3 regions of the Mesorhizobium sp. A623 genome follow, and region 1 is predicted to be linked to each of the others. Evidence: predicted binding sites of a transcription regulator. Region 1 holds the regulator's gene; each other region holds the start of a gene.
The links. The regulator LexA, encoded in region 1, represses DNA repair genes until DNA is damaged. The targets are predictions, from matches to a motif close to TGTTCNNNNTGTGTTCNG.

Region 1 (5,759 bases):
GCCCCTCGGCGCGCGCCGTTTCGCGCATTTCGGTAAGTTCGGCAGGTGTTGCGTAGCAGTAATAGGCCTTGCCTTGCCGCACGAGTTCTTCGGCCACTTCGCGGTGGCGCGGCGCACGCTCGAACTGCGAAACCGGCTCGCCGTTCCATTTCAGGCCGAGCCAGCTAAGGCCGTCGAGAATGGCGGCGGTCGCCGCTTCCGTGGAGCGCTCCCGGTCGGTGTCTTCGATGCGCAGCAGCATCGTGCCGCCGACATGTTGCGAATAGAGCCAGTTGAACAGCGCCGTACGCGCGCCGCCTATGTGCAGGAAGCCGGTGGGCGAGGGGGCAAAACGGGTGACGATCTTGTCGGGCATGTCGAATTCTCGAAGGAAATGGTTTTTGCGCGCGGGGTTTCGCGCCTCGCGCGTTCATGTAGCATAGGAGGTCGAGGGCGCAAGGGGCAGACCCGATGGCTGGACTGGGCCGGGGCAGCACGCACAGCGCCGGCGCAAGTGAAAACGCCGGCGAACGGCTGCTGCTGGGCCTTGCGCCGCCGAAGGAACGCCAGTCGGTTGTCGAACCGCAAAATCTCGCTTTGCCGCACGGCACGGCCGGAAGTTTTGTCCCGACCATTCCGGCGACCATCGATCGCGGCAAAATAGGGCGTCGCCGCTTTGCCGTCGCCACCTTGCCAGGCCGGATAGCGGCTGCTTCCATTACCGAGCTTGATCGCGGCGTCGTGTTTCTACTGGTGCCGGTGTTTCTCGCCATCGGCGTGGCGCTCTATTTTTCGCTCGATGCCGAGCCCGGCTTTCTGCAACCGGTAGCGCTGGTCTGCGCGCTGGCCGGCGTGGCGTTCCTGTCGCGCGCGCGTCCGTTACCGTATCTCTGCCTGACCGCCGCCCTGCTATGCAGCCTTGGCTTCCTCGCAGCCAAGATCGAGACGTGGCGTGCCGGCACCCAGACCATGGGATCGGAAATATCGACTAGCCTGACCGGGCGGGTCGTGTCGGTCGATCAGATGGAAACCGGCCGTGTCAGGCTGACCCTCGACGTACTCTCGACGGCGAGGCCGACGCTGCGTTATGCGCCGGAGCGGGTACGGCTGTCCGCGCGTACGATTCCGCAAGGCGTTACCGCAGGTTCTGTGCTGAACGGTTATGTCCGGCTTTTGCCGCCGACCGGCCCGGTGCGGCCCGACAGCTACGACTATTCCTTCCAGAGTTATTTCGACGGTATCGGCGCGAGCGGCTTCTTCCTGAGCAATCCGAAGCGGGTTGCCTCGGCGTCGATGCCGGTATCGGCAAGGGTGGCGTCCGCGATCGAAAACGCGCGCGAAGCCATTGCCGGCCGTATTCGGCAAAGCGTCGGCGGTCCCGAAGGCGAGATCGCCGCCGCGCTGATCGTTGGCGTGCGCGCCGGCATCCCGGACGCCATCAACGAAGCCATGCGCAAGACTGGCATTTACCACATCATCTCGATTTCTGGCCTGCACATGGCGCTGGTTGCCGGCACGATCATGCTGCTGCTGCGCGGCGGGTTCGCGCTGTTTCCCGATTTCTCCTCGCGCCGGCCGGTGAAAAAATATGCCGCCGCCGCCGCGCTCTTTTCCATCGCCGCCTATCTTGCCATTTCGGGCGTCGTGGTGGCCGCCGAGCGCAGTTTCATCATGCTGGCGGTCATGCTGCTGGCCGTGCTGTTCGACCGCGCGGCGCTGACCATGCGCAATCTGGCCATTTCCGCCATTGCGGTGATCGTGGTGTCGCCGCACGAGGTCGTCGGCCCGAGCTTCCAGATGTCGTTTGCGGCAACCGCGGCCCTGGTCGGCGCCTATGCCGGCTGGTCCGATTACCGGTCGGGGCGGGCAGGCGGCAAGGTGCCCGCGCGCCGCTCTGTCGCAGGCTTCTGTCACGCAAATTCCTGGCGGGAATGGGCGGTCTCGCGATGACGTCCATCATCGCCGGAGGCGCTACGACGCTTTATGCCATGTGGCATTTCCAGCGCGTCGCGCCGCTCAGCCTGTTTGCCAATCTGGCGGTGATGCCCATCGTCTCGGTCATCGTCATGCCGTTTGCCGTGCTTGCCGCGCTGGCCATGCCGTTCGGCGCGGATGGCCCCTTCCTCTATGTCATGGGCAGGGGGCTGGCCGCGATGATCGTCATATCCGACTGGATCGCGGCGCGCTCGCCCATCGACGCGGTCGGCCTCGTTTCCGTCCAGTCGGTGCTGTTCATCACCGGCGCGCTGGTCTTTGCCACGATGGCGACCACCTGGCTACGGCTTGCCGCACTACCCCTGGCGATTGCCGGTCTGCTGGCGGTGCCCATGGTGAAGACGCCGGACGTGCTGGTGTCGGAGGACGCTCGGCTTGTCGCCGTGTCGATCGGCGGAAGCGAACTGGCGGTCAACCGACCTCGACCCAACGCGTTCACCATCGACAATTGGCGCCGCGCGCTCAATGCCGAAACCGTCATTAAGCCGGAGATGGTCAAGGTTAAAACCTCAGGGGCCAAAACCCTCGAGTTCGACCTTGCCGACAGCATGGAACTACCGCCGGGAACGCCGTTCCTGTGCGCGCAAGGCCTGTGTGTCGCCCGTCACGAGGCCGGCGCGCTGGTTGCCCATGCGCAGGACGCCAAGGCGGCCAGACCCGCCTGCGCCTTCGCGAGCGTGATCATCATCGACGACGCGACCGCCTCCGACCCATGCCGCGATCCGCTGGTCACGGTGATCACCAAGCGCCAACTGGCTCGCTCCGGCAGCGTCGAGATATTCTTCAACCGGCAATCGGCAGCAGTACCGGCGGAAATCCGTTTCGCCGTCGAAGAACACTATCGGCCCTGGCACACGCAGCGGAAGTTTTCACGCGAGGCCCGCGGCTTGCCGCCTTATAAAAAGGTGGTTCGGACAAGAACCAAAACGACCGGTGTCACCACAGCGGGCGACGATTGAGCCCAACGCGGCGGCTGTCGAGCGATCTTGCTGGATTAAGTCAGCGTTTTGAACACGACGGCCGAGTAGCATTTGCCATGCCAGTTCAGGAAGGCCGTCGACTCAGTAACGTCGGATCAACCCGACCAGTTTGCCCTGCACCTTGACCCTGTCAGGTCCGAAGATGCGCGTTTCGTAGGCGGGATTGGCGGCTTCAAGCGCGATGGACGCGCCCTTGCGGCGAAACCGCTTCAACGTGGCTTCTTCCTCATCGACGAGGGCGACGATAATTTCGCCGGGATTGGCGGTGTTGGCATTGCGGATGATGACCGTATCGCCGTCGAAGATGCCGGCCTCGATCATCGAATCGCCCTTCACCTCCAGCGCGTAGTGCTCACCGCCCATGATCATGTCCGGCGGAACCGAGATCGAATGCGTCTTGTGCTGGATGGCGTCGATCGGCACGCCGGCGGCGATGCGTCCCATGACCGGGATCGAGACATTGGCGGCGACATCGTCGTCATTGCCCGCGCTCTGCAGCCGAGAGTTCTTGCCTTGCCCGCCCGAATTGCCCTGGCCCGAACCATTCTGACCCTGGCCGCCCTGAATGACGCTGGGCGAAAATTTGCGCGCCCCGTTGAAACTGGGCGTCAGCGATTCCGGCATGCGCAAGACTTCGAGAGCACGTGCGCGGTTGGGAAGCCGCCGGATGAAGCCGCGTTCCTCCAGTGCGGTAATCAGGCGATGAATCCCCGACTTCGAGGCAAGATCGAGCGCATCCTTCATCTCGTCGAAGGAGGGCGGAACGCCGCTCTCCTTCAGCCTTTCGTTGATGAAGAGAAGCAGTTCGTGTTGCTTGCGCGTCAGCATGGCGGCCCCCGGCGGTCCGATATGGAATCGGAAAAACAAAACCAGAACAAACAGTATCTGTTCCAGTTGTGTTCCGCAACCATTTAAAGTTTAATGAATGTGTTGACGATTTGTTCAGCGTAACATCAGCACGCGGCAGGCGTCGCCGGCCTGCGCGGCAGGCGCAAAGGGTTCGCGCACGATCAGGCCGCCCGCTTCAGTCATTCTTCGCAGCATCGACGAATCCTGAACACCGAACGGCGTCGCCACCAGCGCGCCTGTATCGTCGCGCACCGCCGCGCGAACATAGTCCTGGCGCAGATCGTTGGCCGGCATGGGTGCGCCGAGAAGCGCCTCGCGCAGGTCGGGGCGGTAGGCGCGGCCGCCAAGGCGCGCAAGCAGCGGCTTGAGGAAAAGCTGAGAGCACACCAGGCTGGCGACTGGGTTGCCGGGCAGGCCGATGCAGCGGACATTGTCCAGCCGACCCGACATCAGCGGCTTGCCGGGGCGCATCGCCACCTTCCAGAAGTCCAGCACCATGCCCTCCTCGGCAAGCACGTCGTGGACGAGATCGTGGTCGCCGACGGAAGCCCCCCCCAGCGTGACGATGACATCGGCACCGGCTGCCACGGCCTGCCGCACCAGCGCGGCGATGGCCTCCCTGCGGTCCGCCGCAATGCCGAGATCGAGCGCGCGCGCGCCGACCGAATGTGCGGTTGCAGCGACCCCGTAGGCGTTGGACGAGATGATCTGGCCGGGGCCGAGCACGCTGCCCGGTGCGCGCAATTCGTCGCCGGTGGCGATGATGGCGACCAGCGGCCTCCGCACCACGCTCACGCTTGGATGATTGGCGGAGGCCGCGAGCGAAAGGGCCGCCGGATCGAGCAGGCGGCCGGCCTCCAGAAGAACGTCACCGGTAACGAAATCGAGGCCGGCGCGGCGGATGTTGCGGCCCTTGTCCGTCGGCTCCAGCACCTCGACGGTCGCGTTGCCCAGATCGTGGACGTTTTCCTGGATGACGATGGTGTCTGCGCCTTCGGGTAGCGGCGCGCCAGTGAAGATGCGCACGGCCTGGCCCGCGTTAACGCTGCCGGCAAAGCTGCGACCGGCCGGCGCCGTGCCGATCACCGACAGCCGTGCGGGCAGGGTGGCGATATCGGCGAAACGCACCGCATAGCCGTCCATGGCGGATGCGTCGAAGGGCGGCTGGGTGCGCAGCGCCACGATCGGCTCGGCCAGCACGCGGTCCATCGCCTCGAGCAGGGGGACACTTTCGCCGGCCAGCGGCTCTGCGCCGGCCAACAGGCGTTCAAGCGCTTCGGAAACCGGGATCAGCGCCATTTCACGCTTCCGCTTGATAGTGACCGGATTTGCCGCCAATCTTTTCCACCAGCCGGATGCCGGAAATCACCATGGCGCGGTCGACCGCCTTGGCCATGTCGTAGATGGTCAGGCAGGCGACGGAAGCGGCGGTCAGCGCCTCCATCTCGACGCCGGTCTTGGCGGTGACGCGGGCCAGCGCGGTAATTTTAAGGCCGGGCAAAGCATGATCCGGTTCGATGTCGACCGACACTTTGGTCAAAAGCAGCGGATGGCAGAGCGGGATTAGTTCGTGCGTCTTCTTGGCGGCCATGATGCCGGCAATGCGCGCGGTGCCGAGCACGTCGCCCTTCTTGGCGTTGCCGGCGAGGATCATCGCCAGCGTTTCGGGCAGCATGGTCACGAACCCCTCGGCAATCGCCGTGCGGGTAGTCTCGGCCTTGTCGCCGACATCGACCATATGCGCCTCGCCCTGCGCACCGAGATGGGTGAGGCGGCTAGACATGTTCCGCGGCGGTGGCCGCCCCGGTCAGCAGCAGCCGTGTCGCCTGCGCCACATCTTCCTGCCGCATCAGGCTTTCGCCAATCAGGAACGTGCCGATATGGCTCTTTTCCAGCCGCTTGCAGTCTTCGTGCGAAAAAATACCGCTCTCGCTGACCAGAAGCCGGCCCACTGGG
Region 2 (5,759 bases), on a different contig from region 1:
CGCGGGCACGAACACATGGTAGGCGCCGAAGCGCACGCCGAGGCGGCGCAGGGCCGCGCGGCCTTCCTGTTCCAGCGTCTTCATTTCGCCCGCAATGTCGCGGCGGTTGATGAGGCCGAAATTCTCGACCAACTGGAAGGCGATGCCGCGCGCGATGCCGGAAACCTGCTCGGCGTTCTTCAGATCGACCAGCGGCTTCAAAAGAAGCTCGATCTGGAAATTGACGAAACGTTCCGCCCTGGCCGCGACCTTGTCGCGCGCGGGGCCGGTCAGTTGTTCGTCGGCCAAAAGGACAAGGCGCGGCTTGAGCGCGTCCTCGCCGGCCACAAGCGTGCCGATCGGCGCGCCGATCCAGCGCAGCGTGCCGTCCGAACCCAGTGCGATATCGCCATTGGCGCAAGCCGCAAACCGCTCGGCGCGGGCGTCGAACTCGGTGCCGAGCGCTTTTTGCGCGGCGGCCTTGACCGCCTTGGCGTCTTCGCCGCCAGCGCTCTGGTCGGCGGTAAATCGGAACCCTTGCAACTCGCCAACATGGTGGCCTTCGACAAGAACGGTTCCGGCAGGACTAATTTCAGCTTCAGGCATCGTGTTTTCTCTAAGGCGGCGCATGAGGACGGAAGTCCTGCGGTCTACAAAACGTTTCGTCAACCGCTCATGCAGCGCATCCGACAATCTGTCTTCGATTTCTCGCGTCTTTTGCTGCCAGTGTGCCTGATCGGCAAGCCATCCGGGGCGGTTGGACACGAAAGTCCAGGTTCGGATCTGCGCGATGCGGTGCGACAGCGTGTCGATATCGCCTTCGGTTGTGTCGGCGCGGCGTACCTGTTCGGCCATGTAATTTCCATCGACATGGCCGTGCCGGGCAAGGTCCATGTAGATGGAGGCGATCAGATCGGCATGCTGGGCCGGCGCGATCCGTCGATAGTCGGGCAGGGCGCAGGCTTCCCACAACAGCGCCACGCGTTCGCGCCCCGTTGCCAGCGCGCGGATTTCGGCGTCGCGCGAAAGCTGTTCCAGCGCCTGCGCGTCGACGGCCGGCAAGGCGCGGGTCAGTCCCTCGACCGGCGCATTGGTCTCGATCGAGCGCTTCAGCGCATCGAGGCTGGCAAAGTCGAAAGCGGGGGTGCGCCATTGCAGCACTTTCACCGGCTCGAAATCGTGGCCTTCGATCTTCTGGATCAGATCGTCGTCGAACGGATCGACCCGACCGGTGACGCCAAAGGTGCCGTCGCGCAGATGCCGCCCGGCGCGGCCGGCGATCTGGCCAAGCTCGGCGGCGGTGAGTTGGCGATACTGGAAGCCGTCGAACTTGCGGTTCTGGGCGAAGGCGACATGATCGACGTCGAGATTGAGCCCCATGCCGATGGCATCGGTGGCGATCAGGTAATCGACGTCGCCGGACTGGTAGAGCGCCACCTGCGCATTGCGGGTGCGGGGGCTGAGTGCGCCGAGCACGACGGCGGCACCCCCTTGCTGGCGGCGGATCAGTTCGGCGATGGCGTAGACCTCGTCCGCCGAAAAGGCGACGATGGCCGTGCGGCGCGGCAGCCGCGTCAGCTTTTTCGAGCCGGCATAGGCAAGGTGCGAAAGGCGCGGCCGCGTCACCACGGAAACGCCGCGCAACAGCTTTTGCAGGATGCCGTGCATGGTGGCCGCGCCCAGAAGCAGCGTTTCCTGACGGCCGCGCAGATGCAGGATGCGGTCGGTAAAGATATGGCCGCGCTCCAGGTCGCCGGCAAGCTGCACTTCATCCAGCGCAACGAATGCCACATCGGTTTCGCGCGGCGTCGCTTCCACGGTGCAGACCGAATATTTCGCACCCTTGGGCTGGATTTTTTCCTCGCCGGTTATCAGCGCCACCTTGTGGGCGCCGACCTTCTCGCAAACGCGGGCATAGACTTCGCGTGCAAGCAGCCGCAGCGGCAGGCCGATGATGCCGCTTTCATGCGCCACCATCCGTTCGATGGCCAGATGCGTCTTGCCGGTATTGGTCGGCCCCAGAACGGCGGTCACGTCACGGCCGGACAGGATCAGCGGGTCGGTCTGTTTGGGCTGGATGTTCATCGACGCGGAAGAAAAACCTTATAGGCCGTAGGGACGAACGACACATAGGCATTTGACAGCCCAAGCGAAAGCCGAATGTTCCTGCTCCGTGTCGTGCCTCTCTCTCGAGAGCGGGTCTGCGGCGCGGAATTAACAAGTGGAACGGGACTGGAACGAATCGGCGACGAATCGCTGACTCGGCCTGATTCAGGGTTTGTTCACGGCTACATGTAGTTCTTTCTCGCGGAGATTTACCACATGCTGAATCACGGAGGCTCGCCGTGATGCCAGTGGAGCCGCCGCCGTTAACTTCTGCCGGCGGGTGGCCGTCGAGTCAGGGTTTCGCTCCTGCAAAGCCTTGAAATCTTTTATCTTTTGCTAACGGACGTTAACCCTTTTCTGCCGCTTCGCGCGCTCTCCATTAACCTATCGGCCAAAACCGGAACGAAACGGCGACGAATCAGCGATGGGCAAATTTTCCCGTTTTGTTCACGGCAACATCTTGTGTTGTGTACAGCTTGTCCACCGACAATCCACAGGCCGGACGCAGGGGCGGACCGACAAGGGCGGCCGCCGTTAAGGCTTGCGTGCCGGATCGGGACAGGTGGCCAGAAAAAAGGCGGCCCGCAAGCGGCCCGCCTTAACCATGTGATGCTCGTGCGTTCAGGTGAAATACTGTCCGCCATTGGCCGTGATGGTCGAGCCTGTGATGAAGCTGGCATCGTCGGAGGCCAGGAAAACCACGCAGCGCGCGATTTCTTCCGGCTCGCCGAGCCGCCCGACCGGGATCTGGGCGATGATGGATTCGCGTACCTTTTCGGGAACCGCCATGACCATGTCGGTGGCGATGTAGCCGGGACAGATTGCATTGACCGTGATGCCCGCGCGCGCGCCCTCTTGTGCAAGGGCTTTCGTGAAGCCGATGTCGCCGGCCTTGGAGGCGGAATAGTTGGCCTGGGCGAACTGGCCCTTCTGGCCGTTGATGGAAGAGATGGTAATGACGCGGCCGAACTTGCGCTCACGCATGCCATTCCAGAGCGGATGCGTCATGTTGAAGGCGCCGTTGAGGTTGGTGTCGATCACCTCTTTCCACTGCTCGCGGGTCATCTTGTGGAACGGCGCGTCGCGGGTGATGCCGGCATTGTTGACCAGCACAGAGACCGGACCGAGGTCGGCTTCGACCTGTTTTATGCCGGCGGCGCAGGCATCATAGTCGGCAACCGACCATTTGTAGGTCTTGATGCCCGTATCGGCGGTGAATTTCTGTGCCGCCTCGTCATTGCCGCAGTAGTTCGCAGCCACTGTATAGCCGGCCTTCTTGAGGGCTATCGCAATGGCCGCGCCGATGCCGCGCGTGCCGCCTGTGACGATTGCAACCTTGGTCATGAATGTTCTCCTCCCGTTGGTTGGAGAAGCGAATAGAGAGTAGCGAATTGCGAGTAGGGAAGTCGTCCCGACTGGTTTTCGCTCTTCTCGCCCTATTCGCTACCCCCTATTGGCCATTCGCTCAGTTCATCGCTTCCACGCACATGGCGACGCCCATGCCGCCGCCTATGCACAGCGTGGCAAGACCCTTCTTCGCGCCGCGGCGCTTCATTTCGAACACCAGCGTGTTGAAGACGCGTGCGCCCGAAGCGCCGATCGGATGGCCGATGGCGATCGCGCCGCCATTGACGTTGACGATCGCCGGGTCCCAGCCCATGTCCTTGTTGACGGCGCAGGCCTGCGCGGCGAAGGCCTCGTTGGCCTCGACCAGATCGAGATCGCCGACCGACCAGCCTGCTTTTTCCAAAGCGCGGCGCGAGGCCGGGATCGGGCCGGTGCCCATGATCGCCGGATCGACGCCGGCGGTCGCCCACGATGCGATGCGCACCAGTGGGGTGAGGCCGCGGTGCACCGCTTCCGCCTCGCTCATCAAAAGCGCGCCGGCCGCGCCATCGTTGATGCCGGATGCGTTGGCGGCGGTTACCGTGCCTTCTTTGTCGAAGGCCGGCTTCAGCTTGGTCATGGCGTCCATGGTCGCGCCATGGCGGATATATTCGTCCTGGTCGACGACGGTATCGCCCTTGCGGCCCTTGACCGTGAAGGCGACGATCTCGTCCTTGAATTTGCCGGCGTTCTGCGCCGCCTCGGCCTTGTTTTGCGAGGCAAGCGCAAACCGATCCTGCTCGTCGCGGGTGATCTGGAATTGCTTGGCGACGTTCTCGGCGGTCGTGCCCATGTGATAGCCGTTGAAAGCATCCCACAACCCGTCCTTGATCATCGTATCGATCAGTTTCAGATCGCCCATCTTGGTGCCGGAACGCAGATGCTGGGCATGCGTCGACAACGACATGGATTCCTGGCCGCCGGCGATGATGATTTTGGCGTCACCGGCCGCAATCTGCTGCATGCCGAGCGCAATCGCGCGCAGGCCCGAGCCGCAGACCTGGTTGAGGCCCCATGCGGTCGTTTCTTTCGGCAGGCCGGCATTGATCGAGGCCTGGCGGGCCGGGTTCTGTCCCTGTGCAGCCGTCAGGACCTGCCCGAGAATGACTTCGTTGACCTCGGCCGGCTCGACGCCGGCGCGGACCAGAAGCTCGCGGATGACCGTCGCGCCCAGATCATGCGCCGGCGTGTTGGCAAACGCTCCGTTGAAGGATCCAACAGGTGTGCGCGCCGCGCTGGCGACGACGATGGCATTGGCAGCAGGCATTTTTTTCTCCAGTACGGACAGGATGGCCAAGGGTTGTGGATACTTTTCTTGCCCTTTCCAACCTCCGAGTCAAACCGGAAATGGTGCTCCTATCATGTGCTTTCGAGGAGAAAGCTTACCATAGGGGCGCTTTGCAGCGCCAAAAGCTCCCGCACTGCACAAACTACTTGGAATCGTATCGCTTTTGCGCAATCCTCGAAAAAACGTGCAATGTCGCCGGCTACCCATATCGGGTTTGCCGGCCCCCGGGAGGATGCTGATGGCAGCAAAAAACGAACCGGTGGTGATCAAGAAATACGCCAACCGCCGCCTCTACAATACGGGCACCAGCACCTATGTGACGCTCGAGGATCTTGCCGAGATGGTCAAGAAGGGCGAGGAGTTCACGGTCCAGGACGCCAAGACCGGCGACGATATCACCCATCCGGTGCTGACCCAGATCATCTTCGAGCTGGAAAACAAGGATGGGCAGAACATGCTGCCCGTGCCTTTCTTGCGCCAGTTGATCGCCTTTTATGGCGACCAGATGCAGTCGATCGTGCCCAGCTTCCTCGAACAGTCGATGAGCGCCTTTTCCAAGGAGCAGTCGCGGTTTCGCGAGCAGATGAAAGCGTCGCTGGCAAAGTCGCCCATTGATGTCATGAAGTCGCCGATCAAGGCGCTCGAAGAGCAGACGCGCCGCAACATGGAGATGTTCCAGAACGCCATGCGGATGTTCACGCCATTTCCGCAAGGCGGAACCGGCGTCGGCCCCGAGCCGGAGGCGACCGAGGAACAGGCCGGCGGGCAAGCGCCGGAAAAATCCGACGACCTTCAGCAGTTGAAGGAGCAGATCGCAGCCATGCAGCGCAAGCTGGACACCATGTCCTGAGTTTACGCGACGCGCCCGGCCTGAAACGACCGGGCGCGTTGCCAAACTCTTGATACATGGAGCGGGGGCACAGGGCGCTCCGCCCTATTTGCCGGCGTCGAAAGTCTGGCCGAAACGCTGGCGCAGCATGTTCTTCTGCACCTTGCCCAT
Region 3 (5,759 bases), on a different contig from region 1:
GCGTTTCGTCATGCTGGACGAACCAACATCGGCGCTCGACATGAGCGTGCAGGCGCAGGTCGTGGATCTGTTGCGCGACCTGCAGGCCAGGCACGACCTCGCTTATCTGTTCATCAGCCATGACCTGAAGGTGGTGCGGGCGCTGGCCAACGACGTCATCGTCATGCGCAACGGCAAGGTGGTCGAGGCCGGCTCTTGCGAGCAGATTTTCGAAAACCCGCAAACCGACTATACTCGGGCGCTGATTTCTGCTGCCTTCAGGATAGAAACGGCGCCCGCCGGGATCGTCAGTCAGTAGCGCATTCGTAGGAGACCCGACACAACATGCCCACATTGGAAAAAGGCCGCGTCCTGCTCGCCATCACCGGCTTCCATCCGCAACGCTGGCACGAATTGCTGTCTGCCGAGCGCGAGGTGGCGATGGAGCCGGACGGTCCCAACGATCCCTCGATCACCTATGCGGTGGTTTGGAAGCAGCGGCCGAACCTTTTGTCGGGCCTGCCCAATCTGCGCGCGATCTTTTCCGTCGGCGCCGGCGTCGATCATATCTTCGCCGATGCGACCGTCCCCGATGTGCCGATCGTCAAGGTCGTGGCCGACAACCTTACCCAGCACATGACCGAATATGTCGTGTGGCGCGTGATCGACCATCACCGCCAGGGCATTCTCTACCGTGCCCAGCAGCAGAAGAAGATCTGGCATGAGCCGCCGCAGCGGCCGGCTGGCGACATCGCCGTCGGCATCATGGGGCTGGGAAACCTCGGCCAGGCGGCGGCGGCGGCGCTGCTGGCGCTCGGCTTCCGGGTCAACGGTTGGTCGCGCACCGAAAAAGCCGTGGCCGGCGTCACCACTTTCGCTGGCGAAAGCGGACTGATCCCGTTCCTGAATTCGACCGATATACTGGTTGTGCTCCTGCCTCTGACGCCTGCGACGCAGGGCATGGTGAATTATGGCGTGCTGAAGGAACTGCGTAGGCGCAACGGCCTGGGCGGCGCGGTGCTCATCAATGCCGGGCGCGGGCGGTTGCAGAAGGATGCCGACATCCTGCGCGCGCTGGACGACGGCACGTTGAAGGAGGCGAGCCTGGACGTCTTCGAGGTCGAGCCGCTGCCCAAGACCAGCCCGCTTTGGGGGCACCCGAAGGTGTTCGTGACGCCGCACGCGGCAGCGACTTCGGACCCGACGCACCTCGTGCCGGGCATGCTGAGGCAGATGGATGCCTTCGAGCGTGGCGAGAAACTGCAGAATCTGGTGGATCGCAAAGAAAACTACTGATCCGTAGACGTTCGTGGCGAGCGTGGCCAAGCCGCCGGGATACAAAAGGGCGGCCGCCCTTGGATTTGGCATCTGCGGGTCCGGCACCGGCAGAACCCGCAGGCCACAGGACGACCAGCAGTCCACGTCGCTTTCATTGTTGCATTAAACGGGGCGGATGAAGCCGTACTTCAGGCTGCCTGCGCCAATCGTTGCGAGTTCATCCGGTAGGCGATCGCTTCCGCCAGGTGAAGACGGCCCACCGTCTCGCTGGCATCGAGATCGGCAAGCGTGCGCGCCACCTTCAGCACGCGGTGATAGGCGCGCGCGGAAAAGCCCAGCTTTTCGCTGGCGTCGCTCAACAGCGCCATTCCGGCGGCGTCGGGCGCGGCGATCTGCTCGATAATGGCCGGCGGGCAATGCGCGTTCGTGGTGACGCCGAAAATGCCAAGCCGCTCGAAACGCTCGCGCTGGATAGTTCTGGCGCGCGCCACCCGCTGCGCCACCGCCGCACTGTTTTCAGCCCGGCCCGGGCGGATCAGGTCGCTTGCCGACACCGCCGGCACTTCTATCCGCAAGTCGATGCGGTCGAGCAGCGGCCCGGAAATGCGTGCCTGATAGTCGGTGCGGCAACGCTCGCCGCGCACGCAGCGGTAGCCTGGTTCGCCGGCCATGCCGCAACGGCACGGGTTCATCGCCGCCACCAACTGAATGCGCGCGGGGTAGGTGGTACGGTGGTTGACGCGCGCGATCATGCACTCGCCGGTTTCCAGCGGCTGGCGCAGGGCGTCCAGCGTCTGCGGCGAAAATTCGGGGAATTCGTCGAGGAACAGAACGCCATGATGAGCCAGCGAAACCTCACCCGGCCGGGCGCGAAGCCCGCCGCCGACCATGGAGGCCATCGAGGCGGAGTGATGCGGCGAGCGGAACGGCCGCCGGTCCGTCAGCTTGCCTTCGCCGAGTTCGCCGGCGACCGAGGCGATCATCGAAACCTCGAGCAGTTCCTTAGGCGCCAGCGGCGGCAGGATCGACGGCAGCCGCTGCGCCAGCATCGACTTGCCTGACCCTGGCGGCCCGACCATCAAGAGATTATGGCCGCCGGCAGCCGCCACCTCCAGCGCGCGCTTGGCCGTTTCCTGGCCCTTGATATCGGCGAGATCGGGCAAATCGCTGGCGGATGCATGCATGCCAGGCTCCGGCCGCGACAGCACCTGTGTCCCTCGAAAATGATTGGCGATGGCGATCAGGCTGCGCGGCGCCAGAATGTCGATGTCGGCACCTGCCCACGCCGCCTCCGGCCCGCAGGCGAAAGGACAGATCAGGCCCTTTCCTTCGGCATTCGCCCCGATAGCCGCCGGCAGCGCGCCGGCGACTGCGGCAGTGGTGCCGTCAAGCGACAGTTCGCCAAGCACCACATAGCCGGCCAGCATGTCGCCGGGAATAGCGCCAAGTGCGGCCATCAGGCCGAGCGCGATCGGCAAATCGTAGTGGCTGCCTTCCTTGGGCAGGTCGGCGGGGGCGAGGTTGATCGTGACTTTTCGGGCCGGCATCGACAGGCCGGAGGCATGGAGTGCCGCCTGCACCCGCTCTCGGCTTTCGGCCACCGCCTTGTCGGGCAGACCGACGATCGACATGCCGACCTTGCCGGGCGCGACCATCACCTGCACGTCGACCGGAACGGCCTCGATGCCCTGGAACGCCACGGTGCGAACGCGAGAAACCATTCCTTTGCCCCAAGGACGGGCGCGTCTCTCTTGATCGACCGCCCGTCACCCTGGGGCCAGACAAGCACATCCAGGCGGTCAAATCAAGAACATTACAAGAACAATCTAGCGGCCAGGGTGCAACCGAGTTGTGCCAGGTTGCATGGCTGGAACAAACGGCAGGGCCCCGCAGCCCCGCTTCGGCCGTCAGCCCCGGCGCTTGTCTTCGACCGCGTCCCAGAACAGACTGGCGACGTCGGCCCCGCCGAAGCGCTTGATCTCGCGAATGCCGGTCGGCGAGGTGACGTTGATCTCGGTCATGTAGTCGCCGATAACGTCGATGCCGACGAGGATGAAGCCGCGCTCCTTCAAGGAAGGCCCGATGCGGGCGCAGATTTCGCGCTCGCGTTCCGTCAGGTCGGACTTCTCCGCGCGGCCGCCGACATGCATGTTCGAGCGCGATTCGGTTGCCGAAGGCACCCGGTTGACCGCGCCGACGGCCTCGCCGTCGATCAGGATGATGCGCTTGTCGCCCTTGCGCACATCCTTGAGATAGCGCTGCACGATGAACGGCTCGCGCGATAGCTGCGCGAACATTTCGAGCAGCGAGGTCAAATTGCGGTCCGTCTCGTTGAGATGGAAGACGCCGGCGCCACCATTACCGTAAAGCGGCTTGATGATGATGTCGCCGAACTCCTTGCGGAACGCATCGACCTCGTGCACGTCCTTGGTGATCAGCGTTTCCGGCATCAAATCGGGAAATTCGGTGACGAATATCTTTTCCGGGCTGTTGCGCACCCAGGCCGGGTCGTTGACCACCAGCGTCTTCGGGTGGATGCGCTCCAGCATGTGGGTGGTGGTGATGTAGTTCATGTCGAAGGGCGGGTCCTGGCGCAGCAGGATCACGTCCATCTCCGCCAGGTCCGTGCGCACCGGAGCGCCAAGCGAATAATGATTTTTCTCTTCGTCGCGCACCGTCATCTCCTCGATGCGGGCGAACACCTTGCCGTCGCGCATCGAAAGCCGGTCGGGCGTGTAGTGGAAAAGCTGGTGCCCTCGCCGTTGCGCCTCCAGCGAAAGCGCGAACGAGGTGTCGCCCGCGATCGAGACGGTGGAAATGTGGTCCATCTGGACGGCGATTTTCATGGCCATGGAAGTTCTCCGGCAAGCAGCGAATTGTCGCTTTGCCTTACAGGCTTGCTGGCTCCATGCCAATCGCGTCGGAAGGTCAGGGCGGGTTACATGAAAATCAACGGTTCATGTCATCGGTTTTTTAAGGCTTGCCGTGCAAGGGTCCCAGTAAAGGCCGCCGGCTCCCTTGGCCGCGGCGGGTGTTTTGGGCGGGGTCACAACCATGAACGCAGTCACTCCCACGCGCGCCGCAGCTATCGGCCAAGTCGAATTGACGCTGCTGATGCCTTGCCTCAACGAGGCCGAAACGCTGGCCGTCTGCATCGGCAAGGCCCAAGCCTTTCTCGACGCGGCCGGCATTTCCGGCGAGGTCCTGATCGCCGACAATGGCAGCACGGACGGATCGCAGGCGATCGCCACGGAACTGGGCGCACGCGTCGTCCCGGTTGCGCAGAAAGGCTATGGCGCGGCACTTCTGGGCGGCATTGCGAGCGCCAGGGGCCGTTTCGTCATCATGGGCGATGCCGACGACAGCTATGATTTTTCCGCGCTGGACGCGTTTGTGGCGCGGCTGCGCGACGGCGCCGACCTCGTCATGGGCAACCGCTTCCAGGGTGGCATCGAGCCCGGCGCCATGCCGCCGCTCCACCGCTATCTCGGCAATCCGGTCCTCAGCTTCATCGGCCGCCTGTTTTTCCGCATCGAGGCAGGCGATTTCCACTGCGGCCTGCGCGGCTTCAACACGGAAGCGATTCGCAAGCTCGACCTGCAAACCACGGGCATGGAATTCGCCAGCGAGATGGTGGTGCGCAGCGCATTGGCCGGCCTGCGCATCGAGGAAGTGCCGACGACGCTGAAGCCGGACGGGCGCAGTCGCCCGCCGCACTTGCGAACATGGCGCGACGGCTGGCGTCACCTGAAATTCCTGCTGGTCTACAATCCACGCTGGCTGTTCTTCATTCCCGGCGCGGCCCTGTGCGGCGTCGGCGCGGTGTTTGCGGCACTGCTGCTGTTCGGGCCGTTGCGCGTCATCGACAATATGTCGCTCGACCTGAACACATTCACCGCGGCCTGCTTCATGATTATTTCCGGCGTGCAATTGCTGACCTTCGGCGTGATATCGCGCTGCTATGCCGAGAAAACCGGCATGCTGCCGAGCACGCGCGGGTCCAACTGGCTGTCCACGAGCATCAGCACCGACCGGCTCGCCGTCAATGCCGGCATCTGCTTTGCCGGCGGAATCTTGTTTTTCGGCTACGCCGTGCTGCGATGGGCCAATCTCGGTTTCGGTCCACTGAACGATTCGGAAATCCCGCGCGTCGTCATTGTCGGGCTGACGCTGGTCGTTATCTCGCTGCAGGTCTTTTTCTCGGCCTTCCTGCTCGGCGTGCTGGAAATCCCGGTCAAGCGGATGACTGCCGGTGCAGGCCGACCCGAGCCGCACGCTTGAGCGCCATGGGAGAAATCCTGCATGGGCTTGGCGGCCCGCGCATGGTTCGTTTCGTTATCGTGGGCGGAGGTGCTGCGGCGCTGTTTTTCGGCCTGTCCTGGCTGTTCGTCTCGCTCGGCATGGCGCCCTTCACCGGCAGCGTCGTTGCCTATGGAATAGCGTTCCTGGTCGCCTATACGGCACAGCGTTCCTGGACGTTCGAAGGCAGGCACGATCATGCC

Region 2: ACX3P1_RS07605 (helicase-related protein) is a predicted target of LexA. The motif match lies at 2,202-2,219, and genes of this name have one in related genera.
Region 3: ACX3P1_RS17220 (YifB family Mg chelatase-like AAA ATPase) is a predicted target of LexA. The motif match lies at 3,064-3,081, and genes of this name have one in related genera.

The regions. Positions count from the first base shown of each region.
Region 1 covers NZ_JBTMXB010000004.1:123,765-129,523, forward strand. The annotation lists gene gltX (glutamate--tRNA ligase) at 1-355, opposite strand, end outside; gene ACX3P1_RS06225 (ComEC/Rec2 family competence protein) at 451-1,929, shown strand; gene ACX3P1_RS06230 (ComEC/Rec2 family competence protein) at 1,926-2,933, shown strand; gene lexA (transcriptional repressor LexA) at 3,036-3,782, opposite strand; gene ACX3P1_RS06240 (molybdopterin molybdotransferase MoeA) at 3,897-5,102, opposite strand; gene moaC (cyclic pyranopterin monophosphate synthase MoaC) at 5,104-5,586, opposite strand; gene trpC (indole-3-glycerol phosphate synthase TrpC) at 5,579-5,759, opposite strand, start outside.
Region 2 covers NZ_JBTMXB010000005.1:172,210-177,968, forward strand. The annotation lists gene ACX3P1_RS07605 (helicase-related protein) at 1-2,064, opposite strand, end outside; gene phbB (acetoacetyl-CoA reductase) at 2,707-3,429, opposite strand; gene ACX3P1_RS07615 (acetyl-CoA C-acetyltransferase) at 3,551-4,738, opposite strand; gene phaR (polyhydroxyalkanoate synthesis repressor PhaR) at 4,998-5,609, shown strand; gene ACX3P1_RS07625 (AMP-binding protein) at 5,694-5,759, opposite strand, start outside.
Region 3 covers NZ_JBTMXB010000016.1:65,701-71,459, reverse strand. The annotation lists gene ACX3P1_RS17230 (ABC transporter ATP-binding protein) at 1-298, shown strand, start outside; gene ACX3P1_RS17225 (2-hydroxyacid dehydrogenase) at 334-1,275, shown strand; gene ACX3P1_RS17220 (YifB family Mg chelatase-like AAA ATPase) at 1,446-2,978, opposite strand; gene gshB (glutathione synthase) at 3,165-4,109, opposite strand; gene ACX3P1_RS17210 (glycosyltransferase family 2 protein) at 4,312-5,538, shown strand; gene ACX3P1_RS17205 (GtrA family protein) at 5,544-5,759, shown strand, end outside.